Regions from separate parts of the Streptomyces sp. NBC_00996 genome, predicted to be linked through region 1. Evidence: predicted binding sites of a transcription regulator. Region 1 holds the regulator's gene; the other holds the start of a gene.
What was found. Region 1 encodes HspR, which represses chaperone genes until heat shock. Its sites were predicted from a motif close to TTGAGNNNNNNNNNCTCAA; they were not measured.
Positions count from the first base shown of each region.

Region 2: the regulator HspR is predicted to act here: its motif matches at 2,875-2,893, upstream of lon (endopeptidase La).

Region 1 covers NZ_CP108723.1:5,780,548-5,786,847, forward strand. Annotated here, with positions in the region: gene dnaK (molecular chaperone DnaK) at 1-516, shown strand, start outside; gene grpE (nucleotide exchange factor GrpE) at 513-1,169, shown strand; gene dnaJ (molecular chaperone DnaJ) at 1,203-2,384, shown strand; gene OG390_RS27170 (heat shock protein transcriptional repressor HspR) at 2,390-2,842, shown strand; gene OG390_RS27175 (hypothetical protein) at 2,903-3,151, opposite strand; gene OG390_RS27180 (sugar ABC transporter substrate-binding protein) at 3,433-4,560, shown strand; gene OG390_RS27185 (PQQ-binding-like beta-propeller repeat protein) at 4,632-6,300, opposite strand, start outside.
Region 2 covers NZ_CP108723.1:7,380,689-7,386,988, forward strand. Annotated here, with positions in the region: gene OG390_RS34715 (rhomboid-like protein) at 45-1,139, shown strand; gene OG390_RS34720 (hypothetical protein) at 1,798-2,694, opposite strand; gene lon (endopeptidase La) at 2,916-5,333, shown strand; gene OG390_RS34730 (lysozyme) at 5,420-6,244, opposite strand.

The sequences.
Region 1 (6,300 bases):
GCCTTCGACATCGACGCCAACGGCATCATGCACGTGACCGCGAAGGACCTCGGCACGGGCAAGGAGCAGAAGATGACCGTCACCGGCGGCTCCTCGCTGCCGAAGGACGAGGTCGACCGGATGCGCCAGGAGGCCGAGAAGTACGCGGAGGAGGACCACGCCCGCCGCGAGGCCGCCGAGACCCGCAACCAGGGCGAGCAGCTCGTCTACCAGACGGAGAAGTTCCTCAAGGACAACGAGGACAAGGTCCCCGGCGAGGTCAAGACCGAGGTCGAGGCGTCCGTCGAGGAGCTGAAGGCCGCGCTCAAGGGCGAGGACACCGCCGAGATCCGTACAGCCACCGAGAAGGTCGCCGCCGTCTCGCAGAAGCTGGGCCAGGCGATGTATGCCGACGCCCAGGCCGCGCAGGCCGCCGGTGGCGCCGAGGGTGCCCCGGGTGCCGAGCAGGCCAAGGCCGACGACGATGTCGTCGACGCCGAGATCGTCGACGAGGACCGTAAGGACGGTGCCGCGTGACGGAGGAGACCCCGGGCTTCGAGGAGAAGCCTGACGTCCCCTCCGGCGCCACCTCTGACGACGCCGAGCCGCAGACCGCCACCCCCTCTTCGGAGGGGGCGGCGGCCCCGGACGGGGACGCAGCAGCACAGTTGGTCGGCATGACGGCCCAGCTGGACCAGGCACGCACGGCGCTCAACGAGCGCACGGCGGACCTCCAGCGGCTCCAGGCCGAGTTCCAGAACTACCGCCGACGGGTCGAGCGCGACCGGATCGCGGTCAAGGAGATCGCCATCGCGAACCTCCTGACCGAGCTCCTGCCCGTGCTCGACAACATCGTCCGGGCACGGGATCACGGTGAACTGGTCGGCGGCTTCAAGTCGGTGGCCGAGTCCCTGGAGACCGTCGCGGCGAAGATGGGTCTGCAGCAGTTCGGCAAGGAGGGCGAGCCCTTCGACCCGACGATCCACGAGGCCCTGATGCACTCGTACGCGCCCGACGTCACCGAGACGACGTGCGTGGCGATTCTGCAGCCGGGGTATCGCATCGGCGAGCGCACCATCCGCCCCGCGCGGGTGGCCGTCGCCGAGCCTCAGCCGGGGGCGCAGACCGTCAAGGCCGACGAGGCCGAGGCGGCCGACGACAAGGAGAGCGGTGGCCCGGACGAGGGCTGACGTTGAACGCATGAGAGAGGAGGGGCGCTGAGGATGAGCACCAAGGACTTCATCGAGAAGGACTTCTACAAGGTCCTCGGCGTCCCCAAGGACGCCACCGAGGCCGAGATCAAGAAGGCGTACCGGAAGCTCGCCCGCGAGTTCCACCCGGACGCCAACAAGGGCAACGCGAAGGCCGAGGAGCGCTTCAAGGAGATCTCCGAGGCCAACGACGTGCTCGGCGACCCCAAGAAGCGCAAGGAGTACGACGAGGCACGCGCCCTCTTCGGCAACGGCGGCTTCCGTCCGGGTCCCGGCGCCGGGGGCGGCTCCTTCAACTTCGACCTGGGCGACCTCTTCGGAGGCGGCGCCCAGGGACAGGGCGCGGGAGGCGGCTTCGGCGGCGGCATCGGTGATGTCTTCGGGGGCCTGTTCAATCGCGGCGGCGCGACCACCGGCACCCGTACGCAGCCCCGGCGCGGCCAGGACATCGACACCGAGGTGACGCTGAGTTTCACCGAGGCGGTGGACGGCGCGACGGTTCCGCTGCGGATGACGTCGCAGGCGCCCTGCAAGGCCTGTTCGGGCACCGGCGACAAGAACGGCACGCCGCGCGTGTGCCCGACCTGTGTCGGCACCGGCCAGGTCGCGCGGGGTTCGGGCGGCGGTTTCTCGCTCACCGACCCCTGCCCGGACTGCAAGGGCCGCGGCCTGATCGCGGAGCACGCCTGCCTGGTGTGCAACGGGTCGGGGCGCGCCAAGTCCTCCCGGACCATGCAGGTCCGTATCCCGGCCGGAGTCAGTGACAGCCAGCGGATCCGGCTGCGCGGCAAGGGGGCTCCCGGCGAACGGGGCGGCCCTGCGGGCGACCTGTACGTCACCGTCCATGTGGGCGCCCACCCGGTCTTCGGCCGCAAGGGCGACAACCTCACCGTCACCGTGCCCGTCACCTTCACGGAGGCGGCGCTCGGCGGCGAGGTGCGGGTGCCGACGCTCGGCGGACCGCCGGTCACCCTGAAGCTGCCGCCGGGCACGCCCAACGGCCGGACGATGCGGGCCCGCGGCAAGGGTGCGGTCCGCAAGGACGGCTCGCGGGGTGACCTCCTGGTCACCGTCGAGGTCGCGGTCCCCACGGACATGTCGGGCAAGGCTCGTGACGCCCTGGAGGCGTATCGCGAGGCGACCGCGGGTGAGGACCCGCGGGCGGAGCTGTTCCAGGCCGCGAAGGGAGCTTGAGAGTGATGGACGGCCGTCGACGCAACCCGTACGAACTGACCGAGGAAACCCCGGTCTACGTCATCTCGGTGGCGGCCCAGCTCTCCGGCCTGCATCCGCAGACCCTGCGCCAGTACGACCGCCTCGGCCTGGTCTCCCCCGACCGCACCGCCGGGCGGGGCCGGCGCTACTCGGCTCGCGACATCGAACTGCTGCGCACCGTCCAGCAGTTGTCGCAGGACGAGGGCATCAACCTGGCCGGCATCAAGCGCATCATCGAGCTGGAGAACCAGGTCGCCGCGCTCCAGTCCCGCGTGGCGGAAATGCAATCGGCCCTCGACGGTGCGGCAGCCGCCATGCAGCAACGCGAGGCGGCCGTCCATGCCTCGTACCGCCGCGACCTGGTCCCGTACCAGGAGGTCCAGCAGACCAGCGCGCTCGTGGTGTGGCGGCCGAAGCGGCAGCAGCAGTCGGACTGACGCCCGCGCGCACGTGAAAGGGGCTCGGAGGATTTTTCCGGGCCCCTTTTGTCGTGGTCGTCAGCTTCGTCCAGGTCGTGCTGCCCTGGCGGCGCCGGTGCCCCAGTTCTGGTCGATCGCGCTGCCGCAGTCCGTTTTCTTCGCTGTGCCCGAGAAAGTGGTGTTCGCGAAGAACTCCCGTTTGTGGGCGGGAGATGCGCACTTCGTCGCCGCGGGCGCAGGGGTGCCGGTCGCGGTGAGCGGACCGCCGGCGGGGGCGAGCACGAGGGTGGCGGAGAGCGCCGCGGTCGTTCCTCCGGCTGGGTTCATGCGTTCTTTCGGGAGTCCTGATCGTCAACGGCCGGCAAAGCCGTTGGCGATCAGGACTTCCGGGTACGGGAGTTGGTTGTACGACGGTCGATGACAGAAGGTGAAGCCGTGGGGATTGCTGGAAGGCAGGGCGTACCCTCTTCCCATCGTGTTCACTTGGGGAACACGGAACGCTGTTGCCATCTCGTTAAGTGGCTAGTCCTTGACGCTGAGGTGATCGCCGCGTTGGCTTTCAGCCACCTGGGTCGCAATGCTGCAACCTCGCCCGGAAGGCACCTGATGTGAACACTCGTAACACCCGTCTGCGTCGTACCGTCATATCCCTGGCCTCGTCCGCCATGGCCGTCACCCTCGCCGGCTGCGGCGTCGTGGACGGAATCGGCGGCAGCGACACCAAGGCCAGCCCCACGAAGGGCGACGACATCGAGGTGGGCCTGCTCCTCCCGGAGAAGGGGAACACCCGTTACGAGAAGTTCGACTACCCCATCATCAAGGAGCAGGTCGAGAAGCTCACCAGCAACAAGGGCAAGGTCGTCTACGCCAACGCCGAGCAGGACGCGGCCAAGCAGAACACCCAGCTCCAGCAGATGGTGGACGACAGGGTCGACGTCATCCTCGTGGACGCGGTGGACTCCAAGGCCATCGCGAGCGGCGTGCAGAAGGCCAAGGCGGCGGGCATCCCCGTCATCGCCTACGACCGCCTGGCGCAGGGGCCGATCGACGCGTACATCTCCTTCGACAACGAACTCGTCGGCGAGGTCCAGGGCAAGGAGCTCGTCGGGGCGCTGGGCAGCAACTCGGCCTCGAAGAAGATCATCATGATGAACGGCGCGACCACCGACCCGAACGCCGCGCAGTTCAAGTCGGGCGCCATCTCCGAACTCAAGGACAAGGTCGTCATCGCCAAGTCCTACGACACCAAGGACTGGAACCCGGTCAACGCCAAGGCCAACATGGAGAAGGCGATCGCCGCGGTCGGCCTCAACAACATCGCCGGTGTCTACTCCGCCAACGACGGTCTCGCGGGCGCCGTCATCGACGCCCTGAAGACCGCGGGCGTCAGCACGGTGCCGCCGGTCACCGGGCAGGACGCCGAGCTCGACGCGGTGCAGCGCATCCTCAAGGGCGACCAGTTCATGAGCGTCTACAAGTCGTACCCGCAGGAGGCCACCGCGGCCGCCGAGATGGCCGTGGCAAGGGTCCAGGGCCGCTCGATCGAGTTCGACGCCCTCACCCGCGACAAGGTCGACAGCCCCTCGAACAAGGACGTTCCGGCCCAGCTCGTGCCCGTTGTCGCGCTCAAGAAGGACAACATCAAGGACACGGTGCTCCAGGACGGCATCTACACCGTCAAGCAGATCTGCACAGCCGGCTACAAGGCGGCGTGCAGCGCGAACGGCATCAAGTAGGACCCACTTGACCCACTCGGGTAGGGCTTGCGCCCTACCCGAGTGGGTCAATCCGTGAATCCGTCGGTGGTTCAGTCCGCGGCCTCGATGGCGTACAGGAATTCGCTGTCGCTGCCCACGTACACCAGTCCGTCCGCGACGGCGGGCGAGGACCGCACGGGCCGGCCCGTGGGGAACCGCCACCGCTCCAGACCGGTGGCGGTGTCCACGGCGTAGACGTTGCCGTCGTCGCTGCCGAAGTACACGGTCGTGCCCGCCACGATCGGCGTGGACCGGATGGGTCCGTCGGCCGTGAACCGCCATCTCCAGTCTCCGGTCGCGGCGTGGACGGCGAACAGGCGGGCGTCGTCGTTGCCGACAAAGACCGTCCCGTCCGCGACCGCGGGGCTGGACTGGATGGGGCTGCCGAGGGAGCTGAGCCATATCCTGGCTCCGGTCAACGTGTCGAGGGCGTGCAGATCGCCGTGCTTGCTCCCGACGTAGAGGACCCCGCCGGCCAGGGCGGTCGGGCCGGAGACGGGGCCGGCGGGGACGCGGGCGCGCCACTTCCTCTTTCGGGAGAGGCCGTCGATGGCGTACACGTGCCTGCTGTTGTTGCCGATGATCGCCACCTGGCCGGCCAGTACCACCCACCGGTAGCGCGGCAGGCCGTCTCCGCCCCGCGCCCAGGCCTCGGTGCCGTCCGCGGCGTGGAGCACCCTCAGCGTATTGAGGCTGCAGATGTACACGCAGTCGGCGGCCGTCCCCACCGTCGCGGTTGCCGGGCCGGACAGGGCCGACTCCCAGTCGATCCGTCCGCTGCGGATATCCATGGCGAACAGCTTCCGGTTCGCGGGGACGTACACGAGATTGCCGTCGACCTTCGGTGCCGACCGGACGGCGCCGACCTGGAGGAAGCGGCTCCATTTCTCCTGCCCGGTGGCGGCGTCGAGGGCGTACAGAACGCCGGAGTCGCTGCCGACGTACACGACGCCGTCCACGACGGTCGGCACGGACTGCACGCAGCCGCCGGTCGGGAAACTCCACCGTACGGTGCCGGGGGTCCGTGGGGGAGCGGGGGGCACGGGTTCCCCTGAGACAGGTACAGCGGGCGGGGCTTCCCCTGCGCCAGGTACAGCGGGCGGGGAGACGACCGTGGCGAGGGCGGGCGTTGGCCTTGGCGTGTCGTCCTCGGCGGCAGGGGCAGGCCGGTCCTGGAGGTGGGCGGCGGCTGTGCTGGAGACGCTTCGGCTGTCGTCGTCCGCCAGGCGCTCCAGTTCCTCGGCCGCGCGTCGGCGTACGGTCTCGTTGCCGACCCGGTACAGGTGGGCGAGCGACTGCACGGCGCCGAGCCGGTCCGTCGCGATGGGGCTGCGCAGCGCGTTCCGAAGATGGGCGGGCAGGGTCCAGTTGATGTTCCGGGCGATGACGATGCGGCCCTCGACGTTGTCCTGCTTCTTGGGGCGTTGCTGCGGCATCTCGTCGACGACCTTGTCATGGACGTAGGCGTACAGCTCGTCGAGGGTGATGTTGCCGTCGCCGTCGAGGTCGGCGGTGCCCTCGCGCAGGCCCTGCACGAGATGGCGGGTGAAGACCGACTGCGGGGCAGTGCCGTGTACTTGATCGCCCTCGAACGAGTACTGGGTGGCGTCGGAGGCGGTCAGAACGGTGCGGCCGCGCCCCTGGAACCGCTCCAAGGTGTGGACTTCACCGTCGGCCTTGGCGAGCCGGGCGGCGGCCGGGAAGGCGCCGCTGTAGCAG
Region 2 (6,300 bases), 1.6 Mb from region 1:
CGTGGGACACGAAGGGTGGGGCGCGACGGAAGGAGCGCCTCACCGTGGACCGGAGCACCACCGCACGGGCTGATGCCGTGCAGACCGACCCCGAGACGGGCGCGTCTCTCCTCGACGATCTTCTGGACGGGATGCCCCGTCAGCGCGGCGGCACGGTCACCCCGCCTTCCCACGCGGCCGCGCAGGCACCGGTTCCGGTCGCGACGCCCGGACCGGTCACGGGGGCAACGGTTCCGGTCGCGAGGCCCGCACCGGGCATGGCGGCAGCGGTTTCCATCGCGAGGCCCGCACCGGGCATGGCGGCAGCGGTTTCCATCGCGACGCCCGCACCGGGCCCGGGGGCACCGGTTCCGGCCGCGACGGCCGCGCCGGCTGCCGGCCGTGTGTCCGCCCTGGGTGCGCTCGCCGGGCGGCTCCGGGCCCTCCGCCCCTGGCGGCTGTTCCCCACTCCCCTCGGGACGCCCTTCACCTTCGGGTACGCGGCTGTCCTCGCCGTCACCTCGGTCGTCACCGAGCACGCGGACCCCACGCTCGTGCACGCGCTGCACCAGGCATCCAGCACGGACGTCGCGCACCTCGTGCGGCACCCGGTGCTGGTGTTGGTCGCGAGCGCGCTGTGGATCGTCGGCGGGATCACCTCGCCGTACGCGGTGGCGTTCCTGGTCGTCCTGACCGCGCTGGAGCGGCGGACAGGCGGGTCGCGGACGGCCGCTGTCTTCCTGCTCGGGCATGTGGTCGCCACGCTGGCCACCGAAGTGCCCGTCGGGCTCTCGGTGCTGGCCGGCCATCTGCCCGACAGTTCCCTGCACCGCCTCGACTACGGCATCAGCTTCGGCGTCGCCGCGAGCGTCGGCGCGCTCGCGGGACTGCTGTCGCCCTGGCTGCGCTGGCCGGTACTGATCGGCTTCGCCGCGATGCTCGTCGGCGATCTCCTCGCCTTCACCGACCCGATGACCGACTGGGGGCACCTGATGTCCCTGACGATCGGCATTTCGACGTGGCCGCTGGTGCGGCGCCGGCGGACGGCACGCATGCCCTCGTCGGTCAGCCGTTCCGGACTGCCGCGAGGCGTCGTGCCGGCTCCGGGATGCCGAGCCGGCGCCCCCGAGCGGCGCTCGCCCCGTGGAGCTCGTTCGTGAGCTGGGAGGGGTCGCGGCGCAGGTCGTAGTACTCGCGGAAGACCACCGCCGCGCTGTCGCCGGTGCGCGACCCGGCCGACGACCGGCGAGGCCGTAGGCGCCACCAGAGGCTTCCCCCCGGCCCCGTCTCCACCTGCCGCCGCCCGGACCGCCACCGCGCCGACCCCCGCCACCACCGCCCCGGCTCCGGCGATCACCCCGCGCCGACCCGGACGCTCCTCGCGCATTTCGTCCCCCGTGGTGCCTTCGCCCCCGTCGTGCGGTCCCCGTTGGCTGTGAATGAGCTTGCACTGTGCAGGGGTTGGGAACTGCTGCGACTTGACTGGGTGCGAGTGTGTTCTGGCGTGCATGAGTGAGCGTCGGTGATCTGGATGCGGCGTGCGCCCACGCCTTCTGGAGTGGGAACGAGAGTTCTTATGTCGGGGTGATTTTTGAGGAGGGTGCTCGTTGGAGGCGGTGAGGGGGTCTTCGACGCCGGGTGGGGGTGAAGGGATGGGCGGGCTGCGGGCGTTGGCGGCGCCGTTCGTGGTGCCCGGCCCCGCGGGGGTGGCGATCCGGGACCGGCTGCGGGTATCCGAGGAACGCCGTTGCGGTGGTGTGGCGGTGCCCTTGCGAAGGCGTGGCGGTGCCCGGCTCGCCCTGTGCCCTCCGGGCGGAGTCAGCTCCAGGTCGGCGAGGTGGAGCGGGGCTGCTCGTGGGGCACGGGCCTTCCCGTGAACGCGTCGAGGAGCATGCGGTCGCCGACCGGGCGGTCCAGTTTCACCGTCACCTTCTCGATGCGCAGTTCGGACGTGCAGGGGCCGTCGGAGACGCCGCGGACCGAGGCCGAGAACACCACGCTGTCCGCGGTCTCCAGTACGTCGACGGCGGGGCCGTCGTCACACGCTCCGTGCTCGGCGCGCAGGGTGACCGCCCGGCCGTCCTCCGCGATCGTGTCCAGCCCGGCGAGCGGCCCCAGCTCGGCCGTCTGCCGCCGCACGGGCCCGATCGGGGGCCGGGGGAGTTTCGCGGGGGTGACCGCGACGCGCTTGAGCGCAGTGTCGTAGCCCTTGATCGTGAAGTGCCAGGAGGGCACCGTCGCCGCCCCCCGGCTGGTCAGCAGCGTCATGTCGCCGAGCCGGGCACCGGTCACCGTGAGGGCGGGACCGGAGTTCCCGCCCCGGTCGAGCTTCTCGTACGCCGCTCGCGCCGAGGTGACCGGGAGGGCGAGCGATGCGCCGTCGCGCCACCGGATCTCTCCCTTCTTCTTCGGCGCGTCGGGAAGAGAGCCGCGCAGTTCGAAGTTCTGGGTGAGGTAAGCGCGCTTGTCGGCGTCGTTGTGGAACGCCCCTTCGGGCAACTGCACGGCATCGCCGAGCGGGTAGTAGCCCCGCTGCCACACCCGCGCCGCCTCGGAACCCTCCCAGGCGGCGGCGACCCGGCGGGCGCGCTCCGAGCCGGCGGCGGTGCCGCCGTCACGGACCTTGTCGCCCCCGCCGGGTGTCGTTTCGTCGCCGCATCCGACGGCTGCGGCGGCGACCAGGCCGAGTACGACCAGCAGTTTGACGGACCGCATGATGCCCTCCGGAGGCAGACGGTGGAGTGGAGCCGAATCCGACGCCGCACCTGTGACGCCCGGGCCGTGCGGGACGTTCATTCCCGAGCGCGAGCCGCGTCCGGGCGTGTGGAGAGGTGATCGCAGCGGTGATCGCTGACAGCGAACAACCCCCGGGGAACAATCCAAGGCGCACATGCATTGAGTCCGTGTAACTCAACTTGACTGCCGAAGGGGAGATCATGGCTTCGACGTCCACACCGCTCACCCTGCCCGTGCTGCCGCTCGACGATGAGGTCGTCCTGCCCGGGATGGTGGTTCCGCTGGACCTGAACGACACCGATGTACGCGCAGCGGTGGAGGCCGCCCAGGCCGCCGCCCGTTCGACGCCGGGCAAGCCGCAGGTGCTGCTGGTGCCACGCATCGACGGGACGTACGCGGGCACCGGTGTGCTCGGCACCGTCGAGCAGGTCGGCCGCCTGGCCGACGGCGACCCGGGCGCGCTGATCCGCGGCCGTGGGCGCGTGAAGGTCGGCGCGGGGACCACGGGTCCCGGTGCCGCACTGTGGGTGGAGGGCACCCGGGTCGACGAGACCGTGCCCGACCCGCTGCCCGGCCGGGTCGCCGACCTGGTCAAGGAGTACAAGGCGCTCGCCACCAGCTGGCTGCGCAAGCGCGGCGCCTGGCAGGTCGTGGACCGCGTGGCGCAGATCGATGACGTTTCCGCCCTTGCCGACAATTCCGGTTACTCTCCGTTCCTGTCCCTCGAACAGAAGGTGGAGCTGCTGGAGACCGCCGACCCGGTCGCCCGGCTGAAGCTCGCCACCGAACAGCTCCGTGAGCACCTCGCCGAGCAGGATGTCGCCGAGTCCATCGCCAAGGACGTCCAGGAAGGCGTCGACAAGCAGCAGCGCGAGTTCCTGCTGCGGCGCCAGCTCGAAGCCGTCCGCAAGGAGCTGCGCGAGCTGAACGGCGAGTCCTCGGACGCGGAGGAGTCCGACGACTACCGCGCCCGCGTCGAGGCCGCCGACCTCCCCGAGAAGGTCCGCGAGTCCGCGCTCAAGGAGGTCGACAAGCTGGAGCGGTCCAGCGACCAGTCGCCCGAGGGCAGCTGGATCCGGACTTGGCTCGACACCGTGCTCGAACTGCCGTGGAACGAGCGGACCGAGGACGAGTACGACATCCAGGGCGCCAAGGCGATCCTGGACGCCGAACACGCCGGTCTGGAGGACGTGAAGGAGCGGATCACCGAGTACCTCGCGGTGCGCAAGCGGCGCTCCGAGCGCGGGCTCGGCGTGGTCGGCGGGCGGCGCGGCGGTGCCGTGCTCGCGCTGGTCGGCCCGCCCGGTGTCGGCAAGACCTCGCTCGGCGAGTCCGTCGCGCACGCCATGGGCCGCAAGTTCGTCCGCGTCGCCCTCGGTGGCGTACGGGACGAGGCCGAGATCCGCGGCCACCGGCGTACGTACGTGGGCGCACTGCCCGGCCGTGTCGTCCGCGCCATCAAGGAGGCCGGGTCCATGAACCCGGTGGTCCTGCTGGACGAGATCGACAAGGTCGGCTCCGACTTCCGCGGCGACCCGGCCGCGGCCCTGCTCGAAGTCCTCGACCCGGCGCAGAACCACACCTTCCGCGACCACTACCTGGAGGTCGAACTCGACCTGAGCGACGTCGTGTTCCTCGCGACGGCGAACGTCCTGGAGGCCATCCCGGAGGCCCTGCTCGACCGTATGGAGCTGGTCCGCCTGGACGGCTACACCGAGGACGAGAAGGTCGTCATCGCCCGGGACCACCTGCTGCCGCGCCAGCTGGAGCGGGCCGGTCTGCAGTCCGACGAGATCACACTGGACGAGGGCGCACTGCGCAAGCTCGCCGGCGAGTACACGCGGGAAGCGGGTGTACGAAACCTGGAGCGGGCCGTCGCACGGCTGCTGCGCAAGGTGGCGGCCCAGCACGAACTGGGCGAGCGGAAGCTGCCGTTCACGGTCACGGACGCGGATCTGCGCGGTCTGATCGGCCGGCCGCACCATGTGCCCGAGTCCGCTCAGGACCCGGCCGAGCGCCGCACCGCGGTGCCCGGTGTCGCCACCGGTCTGGCCGTCACGGGCGCCGGCGGAGACGTGCTCTACGTCGAGGCGTCGCTGGCCGACCCGGAGACGGGCGCGGCGGGCCTGACCCTGACGGGTCAGCTGGGCGACGTGATGAAGGAGTCGGCGCAGATCGCGCTGAGCTTCCTCAGGTCGCACGGCGCCGAGCTCGAACTGCCGGTCGGCGACCTGAAGGACCGGGGCGTGCACATCCACTTCCCGGCGGGCGCGGTCCCCAAGGACGGACCGAGCGCGGGCGTCACCATGACGACGGCGCTGGCCTCGCTCCTGTCCGGCCGCCCGGTCCGCACCGACGTGGCGATGACGGGTGAGGTCTCGCTGACCGGTCGTGTCCTGCCCATCGGCGGGGTGAAGCAGAAGCTGCTCGCCGCGCACCGCGCGGGTGTCACGACGGTCATCATCCCGAAGCGCAACGAGCCCGACCTGGACGACGTCCCTGCCGAGGTCCTGGAGAAGCTCGACGTCCACGCCGTCACGGACGTCCGACAGGTCTTGGAGCTGGCGCTGACGCCGGCGACGAACGGCGCGACGCCGGAGGTTCCGGTGGCGGCGTGACGGGACGCGACCGGAAAGGTAAGGCCCGGGTCCCGTGAGGGAGGCCCGGGCCTTCACCGTGCGCGCGGTGTCCGCGCGCGGTTGTGTCAGCCGTTGGCCAATGCCACGACCCGGTCGAGTGCCCCGTTGAACTTGTCGTGGTCGCCGACGGTCGGTCCTGACGACGTGTACTGCCACATGGTGTAGTAACTCCACCCCGCCGGCAGCGTCCCCGCGTCGGAGGCGTAGCGCGCGATCCACAGCGGGTTGGCGGAGGCGAAGCCGCCGTAGTTGCCCGTGCACTGGGTCCACCAGCTGGTGGCCGTGTAGATCACCGCGTCGCGCCCGGTGCGCGCCCTGTACTGGGCGAGGAAGCTGCTGATCCAGCTGACCATGGCGCTCTGCGTCTTGCCGTAGCAGGCGGCCCCGTACGGGTTCCATTCGATGTCGAGTGTGCCCGGCAGCGTCTTGCCGTCCTTCGACCAGCCGCCGCCGTGGTCCACGAAGTAGTTCGCCTGCGTGGCGCCGGTCGTGGTGTCGGGGGTCGCGAAGTGGTACGCGCCGCGGATCATGCCGACGTTGTACGAGCCGTTGTACTGCTGGGCGAAGTACGGGTTCGTGTAGTACGTGCCCTCGGTCGCCTTGGTGTAGGCCCACCTGACCCCGCTGCTCCACAGGGTCGACCAGGCGACGTTGCCCTGGTAGCCGGAGACGTCCACGCCTTCCGTCTGCGTGGCGTCCGAGCTGCTCGGTGTGCCGTCCTGACCGTCATGTGCGACGACGCCCATGCCCATGCGGGCGGAGCCCCGGGCGGGGGTGTCGGCCGCGGAGGAGGGGAGGGTGAACAGGAGAGAGAGGGCGGTGAGCAGGATTCCTACCGCGAGCGGGCGCAGGCGGTGGGTTGTTGCGGGTCTGTGTCTGTGCACGGGCATGTCGTGCCTCCGAAGAGATCGGTGGTGCACGGTGGTGCTCGGTGGGGGGAACGCTG